3 regions of the Pseudoalteromonas sp. SR41-4 genome follow, and region 3 is predicted to be linked to each of the others. Evidence: predicted binding sites of a transcription regulator. Region 3 holds the regulator's gene; each other region holds the start of a gene.
What was found. Region 3 encodes FliA, which starts transcription of late flagellar genes. Its sites were predicted from a motif close to CTAAAGNTNNNNNNNNNNNNGCCGATA; they were not measured.

Region 1: H5180_RS21595 (DUF5610 domain-containing protein) is a predicted target of FliA. The motif match lies at 2,543-2,569, and genes of this name have one in related genera.
Region 2: pomA (flagellar motor protein PomA) is a predicted target of FliA. The motif match lies at 2,247-2,273, and genes of this name have one in related genera.

What each region holds. Positions count from the first base shown of each region.
Region 1 covers NZ_JACJEI010000042.1:24,003-28,775, reverse strand. The annotation lists gene H5180_RS21605 (RNA-binding protein) at 71-550, shown strand; gene murI (glutamate racemase) at 513-1,328, opposite strand; gene H5180_RS21595 (DUF5610 domain-containing protein) at 1,392-2,513, opposite strand; gene trmA (tRNA (uridine(54)-C5)-methyltransferase TrmA) at 2,990-4,090, shown strand; gene H5180_RS21585 (DUF523 domain-containing protein) at 4,096-4,545, opposite strand; gene H5180_RS21580 (thiol:disulfide interchange protein DsbA/DsbL) at 4,611-4,773, opposite strand, start outside.
Region 2 covers NZ_JACJEI010000009.1:158,152-162,924, forward strand. The annotation lists gene dxs (1-deoxy-D-xylulose-5-phosphate synthase) at 1-796, opposite strand, end outside; gene ispA ((2E,6E)-farnesyl diphosphate synthase) at 902-1,789, opposite strand; gene H5180_RS09920 (exodeoxyribonuclease VII small subunit) at 1,793-2,035, opposite strand; gene pomA (flagellar motor protein PomA) at 2,337-3,104, shown strand; gene H5180_RS09930 (flagellar motor protein MotB) at 3,107-4,027, shown strand; gene H5180_RS09935 (hypothetical protein) at 4,166-4,648, shown strand; gene H5180_RS09940 (DNA topoisomerase III) at 4,721-4,773, shown strand, end outside.
Region 3 covers NZ_JACJEI010000013.1:65,674-70,446, reverse strand. The annotation lists gene H5180_RS12100 (chemotaxis protein CheA) at 1-923, opposite strand, end outside; gene H5180_RS12095 (protein phosphatase CheZ) at 938-1,702, opposite strand; gene cheY (chemotaxis response regulator CheY) at 1,720-2,103, opposite strand; gene H5180_RS12085 (RNA polymerase sigma factor FliA) at 2,144-2,854, opposite strand; gene H5180_RS12080 (MinD/ParA family protein) at 2,881-3,741, opposite strand; gene flhF (flagellar biosynthesis protein FlhF) at 3,734-4,773, opposite strand, start outside.

The DNA.
Region 1 (4,773 bases), on a different contig from region 3:
TTTATCGCGTTAAGATAGCAAGTTCACAATGTTAAATTAATGTTTATTTCCTGTTTATTGGTAGATCAAAATGAAATTACCCGATCAAAAATCTCTTATCTCTTCAGTTATCCTTGCTGTTATTGGTTTCGTTATAGTTAATTTTGCGCCTTCGAGCCTACAATTAAGTCATGCACTGTTATTTGGTGCTGGTTTATTAATTGGTGGTGTAGTTATAGCTGCAATGTCATCTGGCGATGTAGAAGAAGCCGAAGTAAAAACAAAAACACTTTATGTGGGCAATCTTCCTTATCGTGCAAATGAAGGTGTAGTTCGCGCTTTATTTGAAGAACAAGGTAAAGTGTTTAATGTACGCCTATTAAAGGATAAAAATACTGGCAAACGTCGTGGCTTTGGCTTTGTTGAAATGGCAGAGCTAGATGCTGATAATGCTATTGCAAAATTAAACGATAGCGAGTTCCAACAACGTACATTGAAAGTTCGTGAAGCAAAACAAAAACAAGATGATGAATCTAACTCTTTTCGTTCTGAGTCGGATCAATCAGCGTAACTAGCTCCACCGGTTGCTTATCAACATAAATAGAAGCCGTTGCGTAATAACGTAGCGGCTTTTTCTTGCCTGTACAATTAGCATCAAGCTCATCACTGCAATCTATATTATGCTCTTTGAGTATTGCACACACCCGTTTGGCTATTGCTACGCCGGAATCAAGTAATAATACAGTGCTGTTAAAATACTCATTCAAACCTTTTGCTAAAATTGGGAAATGCGTACAACCTAATACGACTACATCCACTCTATTATCAATAGCGAGACTATCGAGCTCTGCAACTAGTTTGTCTTGGATAATCTTTTTACTTTGATATGTTTGTTCCGCCAACGTTACAAGTTCAACACTAGCATATAAATGTACTGTGACAGCTTGACCATGCTGGCTTATCAACTGTTGTGTATAACTACTTTGTACTGTTGCTGGTGTGGCCAATAAGGCAATATGCTGTGACTTAGATAATAAAGCGGCGGGCTTAATTGCAGGTACTACACCGACGATCGGTATCGTGGTTAATTCGCGAAGTGCGCTCAGTGCTGAAGTAGATGCGGTATTACAAGCAATAACTAACACATCAACGTGTAATTGTTGTGTTTCTATAAAAATTAATAATCCGGTGAGGCGCTGAATTATGGTTTGTTGACTCAGCTTTCCATAAGGTAGGTAGGCGTTATCCATAAAATAACTATAAAGGCCATCAGGTATGTATTGCTGAATATGCTTCAGCACTGTGGTACCACCAATGCCCGAATCAAAAACCATGATATGAGGTGACAAACAACTCGCTCCTTATAATAACTAAGCTGAGCAGTTTGCCACGCGGTGTACTGAAAATAAAGCTTATGCTTCACTCTCTAGTGCTGCTGAACGCAATTTATTCATTTGCTCAAACATCGATTTTGTATAGTCGACTAATTTGCCTATTTCCTCTTGGTCTTGATTTAACCATTGTAAAATGCCTGACAGTTCATTTTGCAAACCAAGATCACCCGCTTTATTAAAGGCATTTTTTAGATCGTCATTAAATGGAGCTATTTTTTCAGCCACAGCTTTCTCTGGTGTTGGTTTATTCTCTTCATAGCCTTTTATTGCTGCAAACGTTTTAGTTTGCTTTAAGTCCATTGAAAACGCGACTAGCTGTTCGTTGCCTAAGTTGAGCTCTTGTGCTTGTTCAAAGGCTTGTTCCAAATCACCACCAAAAAATGTTTTACTAACATTTTGCAAGTCTTCCATCATTGCATTAATAGCCTTTTGTTCATCTTCGTTTAAGTCACCATTTACTGACATGCTAAATGATAACTCCCGCGATTGTGATGATGCACTGGCATAACCTTCATTTTGACCATTACGCTGATAACTACTGGCTGATTGCTGTTTAAATGCATCAGCAAAACTAATACTCACTTCGTCACCTTCTGCAGTGGTGAAGTTATACTGAGCATTATTACTTAAACTTAAATACTGTGCTTGAGTAACACTGACAGAATCCGGTTTAGGGTTAAATAAATCCTCTTCAAACTCATCCAGGCCATTAAAAATACCTTCTTTGGATTTTTCTATGCCCTGCTCAATTTCGTCGTTTAGAATACCGGTATCTTTTAATTCACCATAGGCATCATCAATACCTGTTTGCACACCTTTGCGTGCATCACTAAGCATACCTTTGAGTTTTTCATTATCGGCTCCATTGACTTGCGCTTTCTTAACGGCACCAGTTACAAAGTCCAAAACGTTTTTGACGATTTCTTCAAAATCAAATAGTGGCTTGTCTTTTTTCTCTTCCGCGACAGGTAAGCCTAAAGCCTCAGCCATTTTGTCACCTAACACTTTTGCTGCTAATTCTTTACCACGTTGCTGGTAACTATCTTGAGGCGACTGTATTGTAGGTTGCTGTAATGCAGCTTTGTTACTGTATTTATTGACGTTGTTGTTTGGAACAAAGCCAAAGTTGCCAATTTTCATGATCCGACTCCTATTTTTGCTTACTTAAGTATCGGCCCAAAAATAAATAACTAAAGTAAAATGTACAAAAAAACAGCATTTGCTATTACTCAAAATTAGGGCCTGTTGACCTTTAAGGATTAAAATTTGTTCAACCTCGGGGCGATTTAATCGCGGCGCGAGATTTGTAACCTAGTGGGCTAAGTAAAAATTGAGCAAAGCTTCCGCGTCCTGCTCACGCCCCTTACTTACATCCATGTAAGTAACAAAGAGTTAATCGCCCCTAGGCAGAACCCTTCGGGCAGCGCGCGTTTGGCATTTATGCTACGTTATCGCCTATTTATGGGGAATAACCACACTACATAGGCTCTGCCTTGCCTAAAAACCAAACGCACAGCTGCAAAATTAACCTAGAAAGATAAACAGACCCTAGACAAATAATCCCTGCCCCCTACAATAGCGCCGATAAACAGCATAATGAAATAAGGTAGTAGGTAATGGCGGTTATAAAGATCGATACAACAGGATACGACGCACAGTTAAATGAAAAAGAGCAACGTATCATTGCGCAATTCCAACGCTTTGGTGTTGAACAATTAGAAGTCTTTGCCTCTGAGCCAATTCATTACCGTCAACGTGCTGAATTTAGAGTATGGCACGATGGCGATGAGTTATTCCACATTATGTTTGATCAAGCCACCAAAGATAAAATCAGAGTCGATGTGTTTGACCCTGCAGCGCCGCTAATTGGGGAAGTAATGCAGGCAATGATCGATAATCTTAAAGGCTGTGAAGTCTTGCGTCGTAAATTATTCCAAATAGATTATCTTTCTAGTTTAAGCGGTGAGATTTTAGTGAGTCTGCTTTATCACAAACCACTCGACGAAGAATGGCTAGCAGCTATCAAGTCACTAAAAGAATCATTGAGTGAGCGCTTTAAAATTGATTTTATTGGGCGTGCTCGCAAACAAAAAGAAGTACTCGGTGATGATTTTGTTACTGAGCGTTTAACAGTTAATGGCCAGCAACTTATTTACCAACAAGTTGAAAACAGCTTTACGCAGCCAAATGCTAAAGTAAACATTAAGATGCTGGAGTGGGCACAAGACTTATGTAAACCACTAAAAAATGATTTACTAGAGCTCTATTGTGGTAACGGTAACTTTTCAATTGCCTTAGCTGGTTCGTTTAATCGTGTATTAGCAACCGAAATTTCTAAATCGTCAGTACACTCAGCGCAGTATAATATTGCTAAAAATAACGTAACTAACTTAGATATCATTCGTATGTCGAGCGAAGAGTTTACTCAAGCTATGAAAGGCGAACGAACCTTCTCACGTTTAGAAGGGATTGACTTAAGCAGCTATGATTGTCAGACCATTTTAGTTGATCCGCCGCGCGCAGGCATGGATACACTAACATGTGATTTGGTGGCTAACTACGAGAGTATTATTTATATCTCATGTAACCCTGATACGCTAGAGCGTGATTTAGAGCACCTAACTCGCACTCATGAAGTTAAACGGTTTGCGATTTTTGACCAATTTCCATATACCCACCACATTGAATCAGGGGTATTTTTACAACGTAAATTGTAAAGTATCTATGCCAGTGCTTTTACTAGCGCTGGCATTTGCTGCTCACTAAAGACTTTAATACCATTCTTTTCTAATAGCGAAGCCGTTAATCCCATTCCAACCACCTTAATACCACTGTGCGAGCCATCGTAAATTGTATTACGACCACAAGAAGGACTTGATTCCTTTAATAGCGCAAAACGAATATTGTACTGTTGGCAAAGGCGTAATGCTTGTTTTGCACCTAGCTGAAATTCCGGTGTCACATCATCACCAGTATTGGTAATCACTTTACCGTTGACGATTTCAGCAGGATCTCTAGGAGTGGATAAACCACCAGCAATCTCAGGACAAAAAGCGACTATACGTTCCTGCTGCTGCCATGCGATAAGCTGAGGATGGAGTAACTGTTGTCCTCTACCATCGTAGCGCACGGGAGCACCAAGTAAGCAACTTGAAACCAGTATTTTATGCATTTCTTACCACCTGCAACAAAAAAGCTCCGCGTACGGAGCTTTTTTACAATAAACACTAAACCGCTCTATTTAGCAGCTAAATAATTAATCAATTTGCTAATATCTTCAGGCTCAGTAATACCTGATTCACGACCTAGGTTAAGCTTATATTTACCATTTACGATAAATGTTGGTACGCCACGCAGTGCCCCCTTATCTTTATAGTAATCTTGGTCACGCTTCATTTTT
Region 2 (4,773 bases), on a different contig from region 3:
GTGTATCAACCAACATGTTTACATCATGACCATCAATTGGGCCAATGTAATTTAAGCCTAACTCTTCAAAAAAGGTGCCTGGGATAACCATGCCTTTTAAGTGCTCTTCCATGCGGCTGGCTAATTCTTTTACTGGTGGCACGCCAGATAGCAGCTTTTTACTACCTTCACGAATGTTAGTGTAAAAACTGCCTGATAAGATACGAGCGAAATGATTAGTTAGTGCACCGACATTTTCAGAAATCGACATTTCGTTATCGTTTAATATGATCAGCATGTCAGATTTAACATCACCTAAGTGATTCATTGCTTCAAACGCCATGCCCGCGGTAATCGCACCATCACCAATAACCGCTACTGTTTTTCGTCCTTTGCCTTCTTTTTGCGCCGCAATTGACATGCCTAAAGCAGCAGAAATCGAGGTGCTTGAATGGCCAACACTAAAAGTGTCGTAGTGGCTTTCTTCACGAAATGGAAACGGATGTAAACCGTCTTTTTGGCGGATCGTGTGCATTTGATCACGGCGCCCTGTGAGAATTTTATGTGGGTATGCTTGATGGCCTACATCCCATACTAAGCGATCTTCAGGGGTGTTATATACATAATGAAGCGCTACAGTAAGCTCAACTGTGCCTAAACCTGATGCTAAGTGACCACTACTTTGCGAGACTGAGTTTAGTAAGTAATCACGTAACTCATTACTAAAAGCAGGTAATTTGTCTTGCGCTAAATCACGCAACTGGGCTGGTTCGTCAACCAAACCTAATAATGGATACTTGCTACTATCAAGTGTCATGATTTTTAATACATCCTTCGCTAACCAGAGGTCATTATAGCGTAATATTACTCTGATTCTTTAGTTATTTTGTACATCATTACTTGCTCAAGCTAGAGCCTAGAATTAATAATCGCGTTCAACAATATATTTTGCCAAGTTTTCTAGCTCAGAAGTGTCAGCATCTATTGCTGCTAACGCATCGAGTGCGCATTTTAGTAATGATTGTGCTTTTTGTTTTGCACCTGTAAGCCCAAGTAGAGCAGGGTAGGTCGCTTTATTTGCTGCAACATCGGAGCCTTGTGGTTTACCTAAGACTTGGGTATCACCTTCGATATCAAGAATATCGTCTTGCACCTGAAAAGCCAGCCCAATTGCATCACCAAACTGTTTTAATTGTAATAATGTTTGTTGATTTGTATCAGCTGCGCATAATGCACCTAAAGTAATTGCACAATTTAACAAAGCACCTGTTTTTAATTTATGGATACGTTCGAGCTCAGCTAAATTGACTAATTTGTCAGTCGCTGCAATATCCAGTGCTTGACCACTGACCATACCTTCAATACCCGATGCTTTGGCAAGTGCTGCAATCATTTTTAACTGTTGCTGTGCAGGAACGTTAAATGAATGGTTAGCAATTAAATCAAACGCTAATGTTTGCAGCGCATCACCGGCTAAAATAGCATGAGCTTCGCCATAGACAATATGGCAAGTCGGTCTACCACGTCGCAGGTCGTCGTCATCCATCGCGGGTAAATCATCATGAACTAACGAATAACTATGAATACATTCAATAGCAGCAGCCAACACGTCTAAATCTTGTTTATTTGCGCCAAGCATTTTTCCCGTGGCATACACTAAAAATGGTCGTAATCGTTTACCGCCATTTAAAACGCTGTAGTGGGTGGCTTGTTTGATGCTTTGCTCGGTATCGAGCGGTTGCTCAAAATACCGATTGAGAGTGGCTTCAACATCTTGTTGAGCACATTTTATTTGCTCTGTTATTAACACCCGTTATTCCAAATCATTATCAAAGTTAGTAAGTGGTGACTGACTATCACTACCCATTAAAATCGCTACTTTTTGTTCAGCTTGTTGTAACTTACTTGAAGATGCGCCGGCTAAAGCAATACCGCGTTCAAACTGTTTTAATGATTGCTCAAGGGAAAGCTCTCCTTGCTCCATTTCTGTGACGATTAAGGATAATTCATCAAGCGCTTGCTCGAAGCTTAGGTTCTCTGGTTTTTTCGTCGCCATACTGATTTAACTTAGATGATAGAAATGTGAGGCCAATTTTAGGGGGAATGCTAAACTAGGTCAAAGGGTGATGCATTTTTTTTGAATAATTAATTGTTTTCTTGCCACTTTTAATTATTTATACCTTTACTTAAGCCTTGCAGGTTATCAATGGTAGCTTAAAATGCTAAACAGGGTTGAAAACTTTCATTTCATTTTTTTCATTAAATGGTTTAAGTAATTCAATAGATTGCCGATAAGCTGTTAATAATAAAAATTTGTTGCTGGTAGCAACAAAGCATCGATTCCTCTGGAGGGGTAAGTGGATTTAGCAACCATTATAGGTATTCTCGGAGCTATTGGTCTTATTGCTATGTCAATGGTACTAAGTAGTGGCGGCGAAGTGGCTATGTTTTATAACACGCCATCGGTGGTTATTGTTTTCGGTGGTTCGATTTTTATAGTGTTATCAAACTATACGATGAGTCAATTCCTCGGTATCGGTAAAGTCGCGGCTAAAGCCTTCATGTTCAAAATAGAGTCACCTGAAGAGCTTATCGAAAAAGCAGTTGAACTTGCAGACTCGGCCCGTAAAGGCGGATTTTTAGCACTAGAGGAAGCAGAAATACCCAATGCGTTTATGCGTAAAGGGGTTGATATGCTTGTTGACGGTCATGACGCTGATGTTGTTCGTGCCACCTTGCAAAAAGATATTTCTCTTACTTCTACTCGTCATGAATCGGGGGCCGGTTTGTTTAAAGCGCTTGCCGATATTGCGCCTGCGATGGGGATGATCGGTACTTTGATTGGTCTAGTTGCGATGTTGTCGAATATGGATGACCCTAAAGCGATTGGTCCTGCGATGGCGGTAGCGCTTTTAACAACATTATATGGTGCGTTTTTAGCAAACGTGGTGGCAATTCCTATCCAAGTAAAATTGGAATTGCGTAAAGACGAAGAAGCAATGAATCAGCGGCTAATTTTAGATGCGGTATTAGGTATACAAGATGGCCAAAATCCAAAAGTCATCGAAGGTATTTTGAAAAACTACCTAGCTGAATCAAAACGAAAAGTGGATACTGAGGAGTAAGCATGTCAGATCAAGAGTGCAAGTGTCCACCACCCGGGTTACCAGCATGGATGGGTACCTTCGCGGATTTGATGTCACTATTGATGTGCTTCTTTGTACTTTTACTCGCGTTTTCAGAAATGGATGTACTTAAATTTAAACAAATCGCAGGCTCAATGAAGTTTGCCTTTGGTGTACAAAATAAAATAGAAGTAAAAGATATTCCCAAAGGAACATCCGTTATCGCGATGGAGTTCACCCCAGGTAAACCTGAACCTACCCCAATCGAAACCATTCAACAGCAAACTGTCGAAATGACCCAGCAAATGCTTGAGTTTCAGGCTGGTGATGAAAGCTCCGCTGGCGGTCGTCAAGAGCAACGCGGTAATAAGCGTGGCGGTGAGTCACAAAGTACAGCGCAACAACAAGCATCAGAACAATCTATTTCTGCAGCTGATCAAGAGCAGGTTAATGAGTTAGTTAAAAAGATAGCCCAGCAATTGGAACAACAAATCATGGATGGTGCTGTTGAGTTGGAATCATTAGGTCAGCAAATTATTATTCGTATTCGTGAAAATGGTTCATTTCCATCTGGGAGTGCATTTTTACAACCTAAGTTTAAACCAATCATTCGTGATATAGCTGCGTTACTAAAAGATGTGCCAGGTGAAATTACGGTGTCTGGTCATACTGATGATTTTCAAGTTTCGAATGAGCTGTATACCAATAACTGGGACTTATCATCGAAGCGTGCAGTTGCGGTTGCAACTGAAATGCAAAAAGCGCAAGGCTTTGATAAAACCAGAATGGTTGTTGTCGGTCATGCCGAAACTCGACCACTTGTTCCAAATGATTCTGATGCGGATAGACGACGTAATCGCCGCGTGGAAATTTCAATAATGCAAGGCAAGGCTAAGGAGTCAGATCCGATAGATGTGCGTTAAGATGCTTGGCAAAGTACCTAATTTAGCTTAAAGTAGTTTTTTAACAAGTGTAACGGAGTGTCTGATGAAAAACGTTGATAAATATAGCTATATGCCGGGTAATGGCAGTGGTGACGATGATAAAAAGCCAGACTAATCATGCCTGATTGGTTTTTAGGTGCTATATCATTACTTAATAAAAGCTGGGTGTTTTTTTTAAGCCCAGCTTTTTTGGTTTTTTATCTTCGCAAAGACTGGCTCGCTTTGCGTTTTACTTTAGTGACTGGGTTATTTTTCTTATATGGAACCTTGATACATAATAGCCTTAGAGAGTTAGATGACCCTTATATTTGGCGTTATGTAGTTTGGGCTTTTAATGATATTGCTTGGATGGCTTTGATTGCTTACTGGGCTATTAAAGATAAAGTGTATCTTTGGCAAAGTGTGATCGGTCAATTGGTTGTAATTAGTGCGCCTATCTTACAATTATTTAGATTAGTGGATCGCCACCTTTGGGATTTATCGTATAGCACTATGCTATATAAAACGTTATTACCGTTAATCAATATTGGCACTGTCGTTGTGTGCTACCTTCCTCTGTTGTATTTATTTATGCGAAAAAATCGCAGTTTAAAGAGCTAATCATTAACTATTTGTAGATTAAATTACGTGTGCTAAACTACTGTTTAAATAACCAGTTGTTGATAGTACCCTATGAAACTTTATATAGCCGAGAAGCCATCTTTAGGTCGTGCCATTGCCGATGC
Region 3 (4,773 bases):
GCTGGGGGAGGGACTGGTTTTTGAGCGGGTGTTGGCTCAGTATCTGCAACTGCTTGCGGTGCACTCCCTTTGCCGTGCAATTCATCTAATAATGCTTCAAACTCATCATCGCTGATCTCGTCTGGACTATTACTTTTAGTTGGCTCTGATGACGCTTGGGGCGGTTTAGGCGCAGTATTTTCGGTGCTTGCAGCATCTTTATTACTGACCAAACCAAAGCTACCAACACCATGTAATTCATCTAATAAATTATCGAATTCGTCATCAGTAATATCACTATTTGATGACTCATTGCTAACTGTTACTGCTGGAGTTACAGGACTTTGTCCTTTTCCATGCAGCTCATCTAGCAAACTTTCAAATTCATCTTCTGATATATCATCGATTTGAACATCTTTTTTATCGCTATCAACTTGACCATCAAATAACAAGTCAAATGCAAATGGATCATCAGAATCATCTAAAATAGCATCAGCATCAACAACAGGAGTATCGTCTGCAGGCTCAGCAGCGCCAGTTAGTTCTTCAGCAGTTGGCGGCAATCCCAATTTATGTAACACAGCCAGCAACTCTGGATTTGCAGGTTCTGGTTTTTCTCGGCTTTGGATGGTCGCAAACATTTCGTTGATAGTATCGAGCGCTTGCAAGATCACGTCCATCAGCTCAGAATTAACCTTACGAACACCTTGACGCAATAAATCGAAAACGTTTTCTGCACCGTGACAAGCGTCAACTAGCTCAGTCATACTTAAAAAACCTGCGCCGCCTTTTACCGTATGAAAACCACGGAAAATTGCATTGAGTAATTCGGTATCATCTGGGTTATTTTCAAGCTCCACCAGCTGTTCTGACAAAAGCTCAAGAATTTCTCCAGCCTCTACTAGAAAATCTTGTAAAATATCTTCATCGACTTCAAAGCTCATGCAGTTCTCTCCTCTTAGAAGCCCAAGCTTGATAATAAATCATCAACATCATCTTGCCCTGAGACAACATCATCACGAGATTCTTTATCAATAATTGGCCCTTCAGGGCCTGCAAGTGTATTTTCAGCAGGCGGTTTTTCAATGACTGGTGCTATTGTTTTTGTTTCGCTATCATCTTGGCTACCAAATGCTGTCAACAAGTGGATCAAGCTGTCTTCTACTTCTCTAACAAGCTCTATCACTCGACGGATCACTTGACCTGTTAAATCTTGAAAATCTTGTGCCATCAAGACATTGGTCATGAGTCCTTGCAACTCATCCGTTTTAGTTTGCGAGCTATTCATGAACTTATCTAAGCTGTGGCATAATGTTTTAAACTCACCTAGCTCAATTTCACGATTCATTAAACGATCCCAAGTGGGTTTAATGTCTGAAATATCATCTGCAAGCTGTTGGGCAATTGGTAAACTTGCTTCTACAGCATCCATGGTTTTATTAGCAGCGTTCTCTGTCATTTCCATAACATAGTTTAGACGCTGCTTAGCATCGGGGAGTGCGTCTTTGGTCAAATCAGCTAAACGTGTATCAAGCTCAAAATTTTTCAACGCATCATGAAGCTGACGCGTAAGTTTGCCTACTTCGGCAAATAATTCTGATTGCTCTTTTGACGCCGCATCAATAATTAACTGATCAGCTTTATCTTGTTCACCATTTTCAAGGTAAACCACAAGCTGCCGGGCTTGTTCTAAACTGATCTGAGGCGCAGCTGGTGCTGACATAAGCCTCTCCTATTTATTTAACCTAAACGCTCAAACACTTTTTCCAATTTGGTTTTCAGTGTTGCGGCTGTAAATGGTTTAACGATATAGCCGTTAACACCAGCTTGTGCAGCAGCAACAATTTGTTCTTTTTTAGCTTCTGCTGTTACCATTAAAACAGGGATGTGTTTCAGGCTGTCATCGGCCCTGATAGCGCGCAAGAGGTCAATTCCTTGCATGCCAGGCATGTTCCAATCTGTTACTACAAAATCAAATTCTTGATTCTGCAACATCGGTAAAGCTGTTGAGCCATCATCAGCTTCTTGTACATTTGTAAAACCCAAATCTCTTAACAGATTTTTGATAATACGTCTCATCGTCGAAAAATCATCAACAACAAGAATTTTCATGTTTTTATCCAAAACATCCTCCGGTGAGGTCTGAACCTATATTTACTTACTACTAGTTAATCCAGTCATTGATTTTTGCTTTGAGCTTAATCATCGCCTGACCATGTATCTGACTCACACGCGATTCGCTTACATCGAGTATATGTCCAATCTCTTTTAAATTCATTTCATCATTATAATAAAGCGACAATACTAACCCATCTCGTTCAGGTAAAGATTGTATAGCTGTTAATAATGATTGATTAAAACGTTCATTTTTAACGTTATTAAAGGGCTTGTCTAGTGCTAAATCATGTCCCACTGGTGTGATAACATCTTCATCAATTCCCAAGTCTTCTATACCTAAAACCTTACTTGAATTTACATCACTAAGAATATGATGGTACTCATCTAGCGTAATATCAAGTTTTTCAGCAACTTCACTATCTTTAGGTTCTCGATTCAGGCTGCTTTCTAGCTCACTAATCGCTTCAGCAACTCTGCGGCTATTACGGTGCACTGAGCGAGGAGCCCAATCACCTCGGCGCATTTCATCCAGCATCGCACCACGAATACGAATGCCTGCAAAGGTTTCAAAGCTTGCACCTTTAGTCGCATCAAAGTTTTTTGATGCTTCAATTAACCCTATCATCCCCGATTGAATCAAATCATCGAGTTGCACACTCGCGGGTAAACGAGCGATCAAATGACAAGCCACTTTTTTAACTAAAGAAGCATGTCGCTCAACAATCACATTTAAATTTTGTGTCGATTGATATCCCATCGCTTTATTCACCGATGCCGTCATAGTTAGCCGTTTACTAATTTTTCTATGAAAAATTCTAAATGGCCAGATGGTTGATTAGGTATAGGCCATTTAACTGCTTTTGTCGCTAATGTTTTAAATGCAATTGCCGCTGGAGAATTTGGAAATAAATCAACAATTACTTTTTGACGACGAGTTGCTTTACGCATGTTTTCATCATAAGGGACTGTTGCAACCAATTCCATTGAGACATCCAAAAAGCGATCCGTTACTTTTGAGAGCTTAGCAAATAGTTCGTGGCCTTCACGCATACTGCGCACCATATTAGCAACTATTTTAAACTTATACACACCATGCTCACGACTCAACACTTTGATTAATGCATAAGCGTCGGTTATTGAGGTCGGTTCATCACATACTACTACCATGACATCTTGCGCTGCGCGCGAAAAACTTAATACCATGTCAGAGATACCAGCAGCAGTATCAACAATTAATATATCAAATTCGGTATTCAACTCACTAAAAGCACGAATTAATCCAGCATGTTCTGATGGAGAAAGTTCCACCATACTTTGTGAGCCTGACGTCGCTGGTACTATTTTAATTCCTGCAGGCCCTTCAACTAAAATTTCATCGAGCTCACATTCACCTGATAGTACATGAGATAGATTACGTTCAACCCGAAGCCCTAACATCACATCACAATTTGCTAAACCCAAATCGGCATCCAGAACTAACACTCGGTTTCCGAGCTGACCCAACGCAATCGCAGTGTTAAGTGAGACGTTAGTTTTCCCTACGCCACCTTTACCACCTGTTACAGCGATAACTTTAACGCCGTTATTATTGTTTTGACTCATTTTACGCAGGCCACTTGCTTGATCTAATACTGTGTTAATCATACATCCCTACTGTGCTTGACGCTACTGCTTGGCGTCGTGAATGTTGTGCTTTTGTTCTTTTTAAATACAATTGTTCTGCTTTTTTTACTAATTTCTCTGCATTGGCGACCCGAATGTCCTCTGGAACGCGCTGACCGTTAGTAAGATACCCTATTGGAAGGCGATTTTGAATCGCTATACTAATAATCTCACCTAAACTTAATGATTCGTCTAATTTAGTGAAAATACAGCCACTTAATTGTACCTTCTTAAAATGTCTTACGGTTTCTTGTAAAACATTAATTTGTGCGGTCGCACTGAGCACTAAATAATTGCGAATATCGACACGTTGATTACGCATTAGTGTATTTAGCTGCTCAGTTAAACGTAAATCACGTTGGCTCATTCCCGCAGTATCTATTAATACTAGACGCTTATTTCGTAAATGATATAAAACTTCTGCTAATTCATTGGCATCTTTAACTTGTTTTACACCACAACCGATGATCCGGCCATAAGTAGCTAACTGTTCATAAGCGCCAATACGGTAAGTATCAGTGGTAATTAGCGCAACTTTATCTGCGCCATATTTTTGTGCGCCAAGGGCTGCAAGTTTTGCCACGGTTGTAGTTTTACCTACCCCAGTAGGACCAACAAGTGCATATACCCCGCCTTGGCGAAGGATTTCGTTATTTGTAGTATGCATTTGGTTTTCAACCATTTGCAATAGTGCTTGCCAGGCTTGCTGACGTGACACATCGTCCGGAATAAAGCAGGCCATTTGCTCTGCAACTTCACTGTCGATACCCATTCCAACTAAACGATCGATCATGCATGCGCGAGTAGGATCGCGACGCGCTAAATCTTGTTGCATCAAACCCGATACCTGATACTCAAGTAATTGACGCATCGCAGCCATTTCATCACGCATAGCGGTGATTTCATCTGTTTTGGCTGCACTTTTTGTTAGCATTGGAGTATCTAAATCATCAAAACCACTTTCTAGATCATCATCAAAACCTAAGCTATGTGCTTGCGTTTGTGGACGCGGCG